DNA from 3 places in the Ensifer sp. ZNC0028 genome. Region 3 is predicted to be linked to each of the others. Evidence: predicted binding sites of a transcription regulator. Region 3 holds the regulator's gene; each other region holds the start of a gene.
What was found. The regulator LexA, encoded in region 3, represses DNA repair genes until DNA is damaged. The targets are predictions, from matches to a motif close to TGTTCNNNNTGTGTTCNG.
Positions count from the first base shown of each region.

Region 1 (4,923 bases), on a different contig from region 3:
AAGCTGCCCGTATTCTGGGCGCTGGAGGGCCGGCGCGTCGTGGTGGCCGGCGCAACGGACGGAGCGATGTGGAAGGCCGAACTGCTGGCCGCCTGCGGCGCGCATGTCGACCTTTACGCCGAAGGGGACGACGAGGCGCTCGCGACATTTGCCGGCCGTACCCCGCAACACCCCACCGCCATCATCAGGCTAAATCGCCGGCACTGGGCGCCCGCCGATCTTGACGGTGCCGCGCTCGCCGTCGGCGATTGCGAGGACGCGGCGGAGGCGCGGGCATTCTTCACGGCCGCCCGCGCGACGGGCGTTCCGGTCAACGTTATCGACAAGCCGGATTTCTGCGAATTCCAGTTCGGCTCGATCGTCAACCGCTCGCCCGTCATCGTTGCAATCTCGACCGATGGCGCCGCCCCGATCCTCGCCCAGACGATCCGCCGCAAGATCGAGACGCTTCTGCCGAAAAGCTTGAAGGCCTGGGCAGCGCTGGCCCAGGCTCTTCGCGGGGCGGTGAACCGCCGGATCGAGCCCGGTCCCGGGCGCCGCCTCTTCTGGGAGCGTTTTGCCGATCGCGTCTTTTCGACCATGGATACGCCGGAGGAGGGCGTAGGCGGGGTGCTTCTTGCTGATGCCGAAAGGCTCGCGGGAGCCCCCGCCATCGGTCACGTGACTTTGGTCGGCGCGGGACCGGGCGATGCCGAACTCCTGACGCTGAAGGCCGTGCGCGCGCTGCAGTCGGCCGATGTCATCCTTTTCGACGACCTCGTTTCTTCGGACGTGCTCGAACTCGCCCGGCGGGAGGCAAAGCGCATGCTCGTCGGAAAGCGCGGCGGCCGCGAAAGCTGCCGGCAGGAAGACATTAATGCCATGATGGTCAAGCTCGCCAAGGCTGGGAAACGCGTGGTGCGGCTGAAATCCGGCGACCCCATGGTTTTCGGCAGGGCAGGCGAGGAAATCGCTCATCTCGACCGCGAAAACATTCCCGTCGACGTTATCCCCGGCATCACTGCCGCAAGCGCCATGGCCTCCCGTCTCGGTCTGTCGCTGACCCATCGCGACTATGCCCAGTCGCTTCGGCTGGTGACCGGTCATTCCCGCCACGGCGGCCTGCCCGATGATGTCGACTGGGCAGGCATTGCCGATCCGCGCAGCACGGCAGTCTTTTACATGGGTGGCCGAACGGCGGGGCTGATTGCCGAAAAGCTTATCGGCGAAGGCCGTCCGCCTGAAACACCGGCCGTGATCATGAGCGATGTCAGCCGGCCGACGGAACGCAGCTGGCGCGGCACGCTCGCCACAATCCCGGAGGGTATAGTGGAGATCGGCTACGACAACCCTGTCCTCATCGCTGTCGGCGACGTGTTTTCAGCCCGGGACAAGCAGGCCCGATCGATCAAGCACACTCTCGCCGGAGCATGCTGATGGGCATCTCCCTGGTGTTCCTCGTTCTCGCCATCGGCCTCAGCTGGCCGCGTTTCAGGCTCATCTTCCTGGCTCAATCGAACGCTGTGTTGGCCGCAGCGCCCCTCACCATGGTTGCGAGTGCCGTGAACCTCTGCGCCATCGGCCTCGCCGTTGCGGAACACGGTCTGCTTCTCGGCGGATTGCTCATCGCCGGCGGCATCTTCCTGGCGAAAATAATGCAAGCCGTGCCATCGACGCCGCGCATCTTGGCCTCGGCCCTATGTCTTGCCGGCTACATCGAAATGACGATTACGGTCGTGGCGTGACAGGCTCAATGCTGCCCGCACGAGCAATCACCGGCGTCCGCTGTCGCACCAAGGGATATTCGAAGGCGTCGCCTCGTATCGACGTCCCGAATATCCCAAGGTCGCCACCGTAGGCTGGTTCTAAGCTCGCAGGCGGGTCACGGCCATACCCCAATTGAGGAATGACCGTCCGACGTCGGCCACCGAGGTCAGTGGACGGCCGTTTCCGATCTATCGCCGCTTTCGTCGAATACGACCGTCTCGCCGAGCGGGGTCGCTGCAATTGACCTGATCTCTTGGGCGAGCGACGCCAGCTTGCGGGCAATCTCCTGGAGTTCGGCGGTCGAGCCGGTGTCCTCGCAGGTCTCTTCAACGCTCCGTTCGTCCATGTGCTCTTCCTCTTTCGAGTGGACGCAGGAGCAAAGCATATTTCTAATTCACCATATAAGGCCACAAGCCGTCGCGCGTTCTTCGTGCGGCGCACAGCCATAGGTATAGATCGGTCGATGAGGTCGATTACACCTACTGTCGCAAACAACCCCATCTGCGGTCTCACAGGTCATCAAAACCTTGGAAGAGTGACATTCCGACGCTGCAAGAAGGGAAACTCGGCGACGTCAGGGTTTTCATCTGGATGCTAAATTGCTAGTTCTTTCTTTGTTCCTGCCTGTCTCTTGGATGCAAATCGATGCGGGCTGTGACGGAGTGCGACGAAAACGAACGGGAACGCATGAGCGCCGCCTATCTCGAAAAACTCAATGACCGCCAGCGCGAAGCGGTCGAGCACGGTATCGGCTTGCCGGAAGGACAGGTCGGCGGCCCGCTTCTCATCATCGCCGGTGCCGGCTCCGGCAAGACGAATACACTCGCCCACCGGGTCGCGCATCTCATCGTCAACGGTGCCGATCCGCGTCGCGTTCTCTTGATGACCTTTTCTCGACGCGCAGCGGCCGAGATGACCCGCCGGGTCGCGCGCATCTGCCGCCAGGTTCTTGGCGACAATGCCGCAGTCATGACGGACGCCCTCTCCTGGGCCGGCACTTTCCATGGCATCGGCGCCCGGATCCTGCGCATCTACGCCGAACAAATCGGTCTCGGCCCGGATTTTACGATCCACGACCGGGAAGACAGCGCCGATCTGATGAACCTCGTGCGCCACGAGCTCGGCTTCTCGAAGACGGAAAGCCGGTTTCCCACGAAAGGAACCTGCCTTTCGATCTATTCGCGCGTCGTGAACTCCGAAAGCTCGATTGGCGACGTGCTGAAGACGGCCTATCCCTGGGTCACCGGTTGGGACGAACAGCTCAAGGCGTTGTTTGCGGCCTACGTCGATGCCAAACAGGCGCAGAATGTGCTCGATTACGACGATCTCCTGCTCTACTGGGCGCAGATGGTTTCCGATCCGGAGCTTGCCGAAGATGTCGGCGGACGCTTCGATCATGTTCTTGTTGACGAGTATCAGGACACCAACAGGCTGCAGGCCTCGATCCTGATGGCGCTCAGACCCGGCGGCCACGGGTTGACGGTCGTTGGCGACGACGCCCAGTCGATCTATTCCTTCCGGGCCGCAACGGTTCGCAACATTCTCGATTTCCCGAGCGCCTTTTCGCCTGAGCCCGCCGACGTCATCACCCTCGACCGGAATTACCGCTCGACGCAGCCGATCCTCGCCGCTGCAAACGGCGTGATCGGCCTGGCGCGGGAGCGGTTTACCAAGAACCTCTGGACGGACAGGCAATCGGAGCAACGACCGTTGCTCGTCGCCGTCAAGGACGAAGCGGATCAGGCGGCCTATATCGTGGAGCAGGTTCTCGCTGGCCGTGAGATCGGCATCGCCTTGAAGCAGCAGGCGGTTCTATTCCGCTCGTCCAACCACAGCGGAACGCTCGAAGTCGAACTCACTCGGCGCAACATTCCGTTCGTGAAGTTCGGCGGCCTGAAATTCCTCGACAGCGCCCATGTGAAGGACCTGCTCGCGGTCCTGCGCTTCGCGCAGAACCCGCGTGACCGCGTCGCCGGTTTCCGGTTGCTACAGATGCTACCCGGTATTGGCCCGCAGACTGCCGGAAAGATCCTCGATGCGATCGCCGCCGATCCGGAACCGCTCGCAGCCCTTGCGGAGATCCCACCTCCCGCCAAGACCGGCGAGAACTGGACCGGCTTCGTCGATCTGGTGTCCGGCCTACGACGGGCCGAGCCTGGATGGCCGCAGGAGATTGGCGCTGCGCGCGCCTGGTATGAGCCCCATCTCGACCGGATCCATGAAGACGCCGATACCCGCAAGGCCGACCTGCTGCAGCTCGAGCAGATTGCCGGCGGCTACCAGAACCGCGAACGTTTCCTGACCGAGCTGACCCTGGACCCACCCGATGCCACCAGCGACCAGGCGGGCGTGCCGCTGCTCGACGAGGACTACCTGATCCTGTCGACCATCCATTCGGCGAAGGGTCAGGAATGGCGCTCGGTCTTCATGCTCAACGTCGTCGACGGCTGCATTCCGTCCGATCTCGGGGTGGGCACGACCGCCGAACTCGAAGAGGAACGGCGGCTGCTCTACGTCGGCATGACACGGGCACGCGATCATCTGTCCCTGGTGACGCCGCAGCGCTTCTTCACCCACGGTCAGAACGCCCAGGGCGACCGGCATGTCTACGCCTCGCGAACCCGCTTCATTCCGGCGACATTGCTGCAATTCTTCGAGACGACCAGCTGGCCGAAGATTTCGGCAAGCGCCAGCGAGCGAAGCGCCAAGCAGATCCGCATCGACGTCGGCGCCCGTATGCGCTCCATGTGGAAGTGAGCGAAGGCCGTCATGGACCGCACGTTCGTGCGACCACCCGCAGACGGCGCGAAGATTTGTTAGCCCGGCATGCTCGGCGGCGCGATAAACTGATAGTACGACCACACTGCAACCAGGACCGCGATCACTGCCAGCCAAATCAACGCCTTCCGCGGCACAGGCCTGGCCGGCTTCGCCTCCTTTTTCGGCTTTGGTCGTTCAAACTTGATGATGTTGTTGTCGTCCATCCGCTCCCACCCGGGTAAATTCGTATATGTTTCGGCGCGTTCAGCCGGCGCACCACTCGTGACGCGCCCCGCCTAACGTCCTGATTCGGCGTCAATAAGATGTAAAAGCAAGTTCGCGCCAATCCCGTTGAATCCACATGGCATTCCAACGCCGTCGTCAAGCCTTCAGGGCCAGGCGTTTTAATCAAGAGAC
Region 1 is NZ_JTLA01000005.1:121,278-126,200, forward strand. It holds gene cysG (siroheme synthase CysG) at 1-1,416, shown strand, start outside; gene L981_RS01680 (hypothetical protein) at 1,416-1,724, shown strand; gene L981_RS01685 (hypothetical protein) at 1,913-2,092, opposite strand; gene L981_RS01690 (ATP-dependent helicase) at 2,434-4,503, shown strand; gene L981_RS34945 (hypothetical protein) at 4,563-4,730, opposite strand.
Region 1: the regulator LexA is predicted to act here: its motif matches at 2,351-2,368, upstream of L981_RS01690 (ATP-dependent helicase).

Region 2 (4,923 bases), on a different contig from region 3:
GCTGTCGCCTTCAAAGGCGAGGATGTGCGTTGCCAGGCGGTCGAGGAACATGCGGTCGTGGCTGATGATAACGGCGCAACCGGCGAAGTTTTCGAGCGCGATTTCGAGCGCTGCCAGCGTCTCGGTATCGAGGTCGTTGGTCGGTTCGTCGAGCAGCAGCACGTTGCCGCCGGCCTTCAGCATCTTGGCGAGGTGAACGCGGTTGCGCTGACCACCCGAGAGGTTGCCGACCTTCTGCTGCTGGTCGCCGCCCTTGAAGTTGAAGGTCGAGCAATAGGCGCGCGAGTTCATCTCGTGCTTGCCGAGCTTGATGACTTCGGCACCGCCGGAGATTTCTTCCCAGACGGTCTTGTTGCCGTCGAGCGCGTCGCGGCTCTGGTCGACGTAACCAAGGTGCACGGTGTCGCCGATGCGGATCGAGCCGCTGTCGGGCTGTTCCTGGCCGGTGATCATGCGGAAGAGCGTCGTCTTACCGGCGCCGTTCGGGCCGATGATGCCGACGATGCCGCCCGGCGGCAGCTTCAGCGACAGGCCGTCGATCAGCAGGCGATCGCCATAACCCTTGGTGACGCCTTCCATCTCGATGACCACCTGGCCGAGACGTTCGCCGACCGGGATGATGATCTGGGCATCGCCCGGACGCTGGTTTTCAGCCGCGTTGACCAGTTCGTCGTAGGAGCGGATACGCGCCTTGGACTTGGCCTGGCGAGCCTTGGGGCTGGACGCGATCCACTCCTGTTCGCGGGCGATCGCCTTCTGGCGGGAAGCCTCTTCGCGGCCTTCCTGCTGCATGCGCTTGGCCTTGGCGACGAGGTAGGCCGAGTAGTTGCCTTCGTAAGGAATGCTGCGGCCGCGGTCGAGTTCGAGGATCCAGCCGGTGACGTTGTCGAGGAAGTAGCGGTCGTGGGTGATCATCAGCACGGCGCCCGGATATTCGCGCAGGTGCTTTTCGAGCCAGGCGATCGTCTCGGCGTCGAGGTGGTTGGTCGGTTCGTCGAGGAGCAGCAGGTCCGGCTGCGAGAGCAAGAGCTTGCAGAGCGCGACGCGGCGCTTTTCACCGCCCGACAGGTTGGTGACTTCCGCGTCGCCCGGCGGGCATCGCAGCGCTTCCATGGCCATTTCGACCTGGCTTTCCAGATCCCAGAGGTTCTGGCTGTCGATGATATCCTGGAGCTTGGCGCCCTCTTCCGCCGTCTCGTCGGAATAGTTCATCATCAGTTCGTTGTAGCGGTCGACGATCGCCTTCTTCTTGGCAACGCCTTCCATGGCGTTTTCAAGCACCGTCTTCGTCGGGTCGAGCTGCGGCTCCTGCGGCAGGTAGCCGACGGTCGCACCTTCGGCCACCCAGGCCTCGCCGGTGAATTCCTTGTCGAGGCCGGCCATGATGCGCAGAACCGTCGACTTACCGGCGCCGTTCGGGCCGAGGATACCGATCTTGGCGTCCGGGTAGAACGACAGATGAACGTTCTCGAGAACCTTCTTCGCGCCGTAGGACTTATTAAGCCCGGCCATATGATAGATGAACTGACGTGCCATGAGGGAATGCTCCGCAGGGATAAGGAAATTTGCCCGCTATGTAGGCGAATTAGTGGAAGGGGGCAATGATCAAAGGCATCCGCCCCCGCCTATCCCAAAACGAACATCCCAATCGGCAAGCCCGGCATGCCGCACCGGGAGGCGCCACAGGCCGGCTCCGTGAAGGCCGCACCTTAAGCGCTGACATGCCCAGCCGGGCCAAACGCCCTACCCGCGACCGGCGGTATCGGCGATGCCCTTGGCGCACTTGAACTCGGTCGTGCCCGCCGCCTGGATCAGCGGCCCGAGGCTCGCCGCCTTCATGACGTCACCGGTGAGCCCGATCGTCAGCCCGGTGATGATGCTGCGGCCCTGAACCGTCTGGCAGCGCATGCGCACCCGGTCGCCGGCGCCAGCGCCAAAGCTCTGGTCGAAGGCCTGCTTGATCGTCGCCTCATCGAGCTCCGCGCCGACACGCTGGCGGAAAAGTGCGCCGACCGCCGAGCGGTTGAGCTCTTCCAGCATGCGCAGTTGCACCGAGAAGTAATCGTCGACCGAGCCGCTCTGGCAGGTGCCGCTTCGCAGCCATTGGTGCCGGTCGAGACCGGACTGCACGCCCGGCATGGCGATGAGCAGCCGCGCTGCCGTGTCGTCGGCCATGGCAAGCTTCGGCAACTCCAGCCAGCTGCCCTTGCGGTCGGTCGCCCGAACCTCGGCCGCCACCCCGCAATAGCTCTTGCGCAGCGGCCACAGGCCGTGCAGCGAGAGGTTGGTGGCATCGAAGCGTTCCGCCGTCTGGCTCTCGCACTCCTTGCGCTGGGGCCGCGTCTCGCAGAAACCGGGCTGCCAGCTGACCGCCAATACATATTGGGTTCGGCTCGCAGTCCCTTCGCCAGCCCCTTGATCCGCGCCTTCCTCACCGGCAGCAAAGCCGGCGGGCGCAAGCAGCAGCACCAATGCGGACACGATGCCCGCCACAGAACCCGACATCGCTTTAAAGAAACTCATCATGGCATCCTCCTGCGAAAACAAAACAGGAACAAATATCGCTCAGAACGGGAAAATTGCAACTCCTAATGCGCTTGCCGTCAAATCGCTTGTGACCTCATGCGCAACGATCAACAAGCGGCGATTGCCTTTGCCGTGCAAATCGATTTGAAATCGCTGAGGTCTGTCGATTGTTTCCGGGAGTAGAGATGTTCGGGCAGGTGAAGACGCATCAGAGCCCGACCGGTGCCAGCTTGAGCTGGCGCCACGTGCCGGCGACCGCCGATGCCCGCGGCATTCTTCTCTTGAGCCATGGCCTAAGTGAACATTCCGGTCGTTATGCTCGCTTTGCCGAAGCGATGGCAGCACACGGCTTCCACGTCTATGCGCACGACCATCGCGGCCACGGCGCAACGCGCGCGCCCGACGCGCCACTCGGCATGTTCTCCAACCGCGACGGCCTCGACAAGGTATTTGCCGATATTAGGGCTATTCGCGCGATCGCGACCGCCACCCATCCGGGTCTGCCGGTCATCCTCTTTGGCCATTCCATGGGCGGACTGATTGCGCTCAACGCCGCCGAGACCGATCCCGACCTCTATGATGCGCTCGCCGTCTGGAACTCCAATTTTCGCCCGGGCCTTGCCGGCCGCGGCGGGCAGGCGATCCTGAAGATCGAAAAGGCGCTCAAGGGATCTGACGTGCCGAGCCCGCTCCTGACCAAGCTCACCTTCGGCATGTGGGGCGGCGCGATCAAGGATCGCAAGACCGATCTCGACTGGCTGTCGCGCGACGATGCCGAGGTCGCAAAATATGCCGCCGACCCGCTGTGCGGCGCCGATGCCACCGTCTCGCTCTGGCTCGACCTCTTCCGGCTGTCCTTCGATGGCCCCCGGCCCGAGCGGCTGGCGCGGCTGAAGAAAGACCTGCCCATCCATCTCGTCGGCGGCAGCGCCGATCCGTCGACCGAGATGGGCAACGCCATCCGCTGGCTCGGCACGAAGATGAAGGCGGCGGGCCTCAGAGACGTTACCGTCACCGTCTATGACGGCATGCGCCACGAAACGCTGAACGAAATCGGCCGGGAAAAGGCGACGGCAGACTTTGCCGCCTGGTGCCTGCGCGCCGTCGCAGGGCGGCGCTGACCGGAATTATCATGGCCGACATGTCGCTTCCCAGGATCGCCGCCGACCACAACCGCATCTCCTTCGGGCTGACGCTGATGGTGATCTCGGTGTTGCTGTCGCCGCTGATCGACATCTTCGCAAAGCTCGCGATCGCCACCGTCCCGTCAGCCGAAATCACCGCCGTGCGCTTTATGCTGCAGGTCGTCTTCATCCTGCCGATCGTGCTTGTCCGTGGCAGCCTGTTCGATCTCACCTGGAAGAAGACCGGTCTGCACGCGTTGCGCGGCGGGCTCCTGGTGGTGACCATGCTCTCCTTCATCACCACGCTGAAGGTCATGGAGGTCGCCGATGCGATCGCGATCTTCTTCGTCGAGCCGATCATCCTGACGATCCTCGGCAGCATATTCCTGAAGGAGACCATCGGCTGGCGGCGCTACACCGCCTGCGGCGTCGGCTTCTTCGGCGCGCTGCTCGTCATTCAGCCGAGCATGCAGGAAGTCGGCTGGATTGCCCTGCTGCCTGTCGTTGCCGCCTTCGGCCTTGCCGTGTTCCTGCTCGTCACCCGCATGGTGGCGCAGAACGAGGACCCCTGGTCGATGCAGTTTCACGCCGGTGTCTGGGGCGCGCTCTTCTGTCTCGTGCTGCTCTATTTCGGCGAAGGCACCGGCTCCGGCATATTCGATCCGGTCTGGCCGGAAGGTTACACCTGGTATTACCTGCTTGGCGTCGGCGTCACCGCCACCATCTCAGGCGTACTCGGCGTCTATGCCTATCGCGCTGCGCCTGCCTCGGTGCTGGCGCCGCTGCAATATCTCGAAATCGTCTCTGCCACGATCTTCGGCTGGCTCGTCTTCGGAGACCTGCCCGACGCACTGAAGTGGCTCGGCATTGCCATCATCATCGGCTCCGGCCTCTACATCATCTGGCGCGAGCGCCGCGTGCACAAGGACACGAGCGTCGCTGCGGTGTCGCCAGCCATCTGACAACACAGCCATCTGAAAACAAAAGCCAATCTGAAAACAAAAGAAAGACCATCGGGAGGAATATCATGAAAACTGGAGGTCAGCTCATCGTCGACGCGCTCGTCGCCAACGGGGTGAAGCGCATCGCCTGCGTGCCGGGGGAAAGCTATCTCGCCGTGCTCGACGCGCTCTACGACACCGACATCGACGTGCTCGTCTGCCGCCAGGAAGGCGGGGCCGCGATGATGGCGGACGCCTGGGGGCGGCTGACCGGCGAGCCCGGCATCTGCATGGTGACCCGTGGCCCAGGTGCCACCAACGCTTCGGCCGGC
Region 2 is NZ_JTLA01000046.1:48,700-53,622, reverse strand. It holds gene ettA (energy-dependent translational throttle protein EttA) at 1-1,536, opposite strand, end outside; gene L981_RS12060 (ribonuclease T2) at 1,744-2,523, opposite strand; gene L981_RS12055 (alpha/beta fold hydrolase) at 2,712-3,647, shown strand; gene L981_RS12050 (EamA family transporter) at 3,668-4,612, shown strand; gene L981_RS12045 (thiamine pyrophosphate-binding protein) at 4,678-4,923, shown strand, end outside.
Region 2: the regulator LexA is predicted to act here: its motif matches at 2,540-2,557, upstream of L981_RS12060 (ribonuclease T2).

Region 3 (4,923 bases):
AAAAGTACCCAAAATGTAACCAAAAAAGCAAGGTGCAGCGGGGAGGTCTGATCGCTGGCGCTTTCAAGATTGCAGCTAAGCTATTGAAAGGCCTAAAAGAAAAGGCCTGCACCGTGAGGTGCAGGCCTTTAGAAAGTGGCTCCCCGGGCCGGATTCGAACCGGCGACCTGTCGATTAACAGTCGAATGCTCTACCGCTGAGCTACCAGGGATCATCCGCGCCGCTGTTGTGCTGTGCGCTTCAGAAGTGAGGCTGCTAATACGCATGCTTTTCTGATTTGCCAAGCGCTTTTTTCAAAAAAAATGACAAGTTCCGTTGCGAGGCTGTGGAGAAGTCCCCAATTGTGGGAAAACACGCCGGATAGGGAATGATGAATAAAAACAGGAAGCAGATGCATTTCGGCATTGATCCGCAGACACGACAGATCGTGCTGGGCAAATGGCGCATCGCGCTGCCCGACTCTCCGCTCTTGCGCATCCTGCTGGGTTCGCTGCTGGTGTTCTGCGGTTTTCTCGGCTTCCTGCCCGTGCTGGGCTTCTGGATGATACCGCTGGGCCTGATCGTGCTTTCCCACGACATTCCCTCGGTTCGCCGCCGTCGTCGTCGCCTGGCCGTCTGGTGGGCGCGCTGGCGCGGGAAAACCAATTCCTCGAAGGGTTCCTGAGCCGAACGCCGTTTGCCGCTCCTCTTGTTGCGGGCAGGGGCCGTTCCCAGTCCTTCGGGCGGTCGCGGTTCGATTCCCGAATATTTCAAGAACCGCCGTGATGCTCAGGGCGAATGACCGGTTCGTCGCAGGCTTCCCCTCTGTTGGGGTACCCTCGAAAACTTTTCGGCAACCCATCAAACGCATAATGCGGTCTCGAATCAGGATGGGGACCGATGGCCAAAGCCACTACGAAACGTCGACGCCGCAGTTCGGGCAGAAGCAGCAGCAAGCAGGGCGGCATGGCGCCGTGGTATCTGGCCGCAGCGCTCACCCTTGGCGGCGTCATGGCCTATGACCATCGCGCCGAGTTGCGGCACTGGCCCGTGGTTTCCGATGTCGTGGCTTTTGCGTCGCGAACGGAAACGAAGCCGAAGCCTCCGCGTGCCGTTCCTGAAGCGCAGGAGCGCGTCGCGCATCAGGCGGACAGGCACAAGCCTAATCCGAAGCCCGACCCGGTCACGAAGGTCGCCCTGGCCGCACCGGTGCCGTCGGTGAATGTCGGCGTCACGCCGCCAACCCCCGTCGTGCGGCCGAATGAAGAGGTGAAGACGGCGTCCATCCGCACCGACCAGTTTTATTTCTGCGGCATTCGCAACGACAACTGCGTGATCGATGGCTCCACCTTCGTCTTTCATGGCGAGACGATCCGTGTCGCCGACGTCGATGCGCCGCGAATCCGCCAGGCAAGCTGCGACAAGGAGCGTTCGCGCGGCTTCTACGCCAAGCAGCGCCTGCGCGAGTTGCTGAACGCGGGCGACTTCAAGCTGGTTTCGGCAGGCGGGCGATCAGACGCCAAGGCCGGCGAAAAACTGCGCCTGGTTACCCGTGGCGATCAATCTCTTGGACGCGTGCTTGTCTCCGAGGGGCTCGTGCGCCCGTGGGATGGACGCCCGACGCCCTGGTGCTGAGATCAACCGGGAGCCGATCGGCGGGCATCGGCGATCGTTCTGTGGAAAGTATCTATCCAACAAATCGACGGCGCGTTTTTCAGAAAATGCCTCTTGCGGTTTTTCTGCAATCATTCTAAATCCGCGCCAACGCTTGGTTATCCGAGCTGTGAGGCCTCGTGGCGGAGTGGTGACGCAGAGGACTGCAAATCCTTGTACCCCGGTTCAATTCCGGGCGAGGCCTCCAAAAATCTCACCTCGTTTGAATTGGTTTGACGTTCTGCCTTAGGGCAGCGCGGGTCGTTTCGCGACCCCACGTCCGCGCAAGCCACGTCTCCTATGCCTCCGTCGGATCTTATCGCTTCGGTGAAATCGGTAGAGGGGGAACGATGACTCCGCTGAGATCAGCCGCATCGGTAGCGTCCGTCAACATTAAGAACGGAGGCAATGGCATCAATGAAAAAGAGACTGATCCTGACGGCGTTGGCGTGTTTTGCGGCGACCGCTATTGAGGCGCACGCTGACGACCTGGTTTTCCAGCTGAAGAACAACACCAGCGTGGTACTGACGAACTTCTATACGTCACCGGTCGGCGTCAATGAGTGGGAAGACGATGTTTTCGGTCGGCAGGTCCTGAACCCCGGCGAGAGCATGGAGATCACCATTGCCGACGGGCGGGACGTCTGCAAATACGACATGCGATTCGAATTCGAGGAGGGCTCGGCCCTCGATACGACCGAGGACACGCAGGATCTCTGCGAGCTCGGAGAATATACGATCCACGAATAGACAATCTGGATTTCACCCGAAATAGAAAGAGCCTCGCCAATTGCCTTGGCGAGGCTCTTTTTTGATTCGGTGTGCTGTCTGCAGCTCAATGGTAGCGGCGGATCAGCCCGACAAGCTTGCCCTGGATCTTCACGCGATCCGGTCCGAAGATGCGCGTCTCGTAGGCGGGGTTGGCGGCTTCGAGCGCAATCGACGCGCCCTTGCGACGGAAGCGCTTCAGCGTCGCCTCCTCGTCGTCCACGAGCGCCACGATGATGTCGCCGGGATTGGCCGAGTTGCCGTTGCGGATGATCACCGTGTCGCCATCGAAGATGCCGGCCTCGATCATCGAATCGCCCTTCACTTCAAGGGCGTAATGTTCGCCGCTGCCGATCATGTCGAGCGGCACGGTGATGTCGTGGGTGTTGTTCTGGATTGCCGAGATCGGAACGCCGGCAGCGATGCGCCCCATCACCGGGACGGAAACGGACGTGCTTTCGGCAACCGGGGCGGGCTTCGGCGCGGCAGGAGCGGCCGCCGGCGGCTTTCCAAGGCTGCCTTCGATCACGCTCGGCGAGAAGCCCCTGCGCGGCTGCTGCTGGCCGGCGGCGTAAGCTTCCGGAAGCTTGATGACTTCGAGCGCGCGCGCCCGGTTCGGCAGCCGGCGAATGAAGCCGCGTTCTTCGAGCGCGGTGATCAAACGGTGGATGCCGGACTTCGACGCCAGGTCGAGCGCATCCTTCATTTCATCGAATGACGGCGGTACGCCCGACTCCTTCATGCGTTCGTGAATGAACAGAAGCAATTCCTGTTGCTTGCGGGTCAGCATGGCACGTCGCTCCAGAGGCGTGAAACAAATCAAGAACAGACACTATCTGTTCCATATGTGTTCCGCAAGTGCCTAAAATTCCGTGAATTCAGGCAATTGGCCGCTTCTGCGGGTGTCTATCGGTCACTTTTGCGGGAGCAGGGCGCTTTTCGGCGACGGTTGCGTGCCAAAAACGCGCCGGCAGGCGCCAGTCGCGCAGCTGATTCGAGCGAATCGCGGGGCTCTATGAGGAGAGATTTAGGTCGCTTGCGAGGTCGAGCAGGCGTCCTCGAACTCCTTCACCGTCTCTGCGCTGTTGTCTTCCGGAAGCACCGCGTCGGCCGCGTCGGTCGCGACGGGCGTGTCGCCGTCATAAACGAAGGACTGGATGTAGAACGCCAGCGCGCCCTTCCACACGTTGCGTCCATCGATCTGGTGGCACGGCACGGCCCGTTCGAAATCGGTCTGGAGTTCATCCACCGTCGCAGCGCTGAGCTTGACGTCAGGCATATTGGGCGATGCGACTATCGAAGCGAGAAGCAGGGCGGCAAGCACGGGGAACGTCCACTTGATGAAGGGGGTGGCACTACAGGGTGGGAAACGATGTGAACCGTGCTTTCGTTCCGAAGTCCAGCAAGCATGGCGATCACTCTGCCGTGTTCAACAGCTCTTTGCCTGCAGGCTGTGTCTGATTTGCGCCAGCCGCTGCACCTCGAGTTCATCTTGACCGTTCCTCTTGCGACGGGCGAAGAACGCACTGGCACTATCGGCTCTGGGGCCGGGGGTGGGGGATGCGCAAAAATCCCTGCGAGGAAGGGGCTTCACCGTCTCGACAGGAGGTCAAAAAAAGATAACTTTGCGTGGAAAGTGGGGTAATTGCATGCGTAGATTGTCGTTGGTGGTGCTCGGTCTGTTGCTCACGGCCGGAGCGGCGTCTGCTGAAGAAGGGCGTTCGAACATCTGGAAACGGATCAACGCCTGGACGGTGGGTTCCGATCCTTCCCTGGGAGGCTCGTGTTACGCCGCGACGAGCTATGATGCGGGTGCGATCCTTCGTATCGGCTTTTATCCGCGGGGGTCGGCGAACCTGGCGTTTCTTTCGATCGGCAATGCCGACTGGAAATCCATCGAGCCGCAGCGGGAATACGATGTCGCCTTGCAGCTCGACCGTGGTCGCCAGTGGCCGGCCGTTGCGTTCGGCGTCGATCTTACCGGCGCCAAGGCCCTCGTCGTCAACTTTTCCAACACCGACTTCTTTACCGAATTCGTTCGCAAGAACACCTTGGCGCTGGCCTTCGAGGGACGCGTCGTCGCGAGCCTCAGCCTGCGCGATTCGATGAAAGCGGTGAGCGAGATGTTCAAATGTCAGGAGGCGGTGAGCGCCTTGATCCCGAATGGCGGGCAGGGGGCAGCGAACGATCCCTTTGCCGGCGCCGGTGGCACTGCCCCGAACAACGATCCCTTTGCCGGTGGCGGCCAGACCAAGTCGTCGAAAGATCCTTTCGCCATGTGATGGGCGCGTCCGCTTGCCGCAGAGAGGTGAATATTCCTAAAATGTTGCTGGTATCGGGCTCGGTACCCTCGACAGCGGCGCGGGGACCTATCAAAATGCGGGCAAACGGGGGTTTTGCATGCGTAGATTGCTGGTCGGATTGGTAAGCTGTCTGATCGCCGCGGGATCGGCCGCGGCTGAGGAGTCCGAAATCATCAAGTGGAAGGACGTCGACGGCTGGACCGTTGCATCCGACACCTCG
Region 3 is NZ_JTLA01000035.1:16,839-21,761, forward strand. It holds tRNA gene L981_RS09160 (tRNA-Asn) at 137-211, opposite strand; gene L981_RS09165 (hypothetical protein) at 371-664, shown strand; gene L981_RS09170 (thermonuclease family protein) at 880-1,614, shown strand; tRNA gene L981_RS09175 (tRNA-Cys) at 1,767-1,840, shown strand; gene L981_RS09180 (hypothetical protein) at 2,050-2,382, shown strand; gene lexA (transcriptional repressor LexA) at 2,468-3,190, opposite strand; gene L981_RS09190 (hypothetical protein) at 3,428-3,679, opposite strand; gene L981_RS09195 (hypothetical protein) at 3,954-4,682, shown strand; gene L981_RS09200 (hypothetical protein) at 4,801-4,923, shown strand, end outside.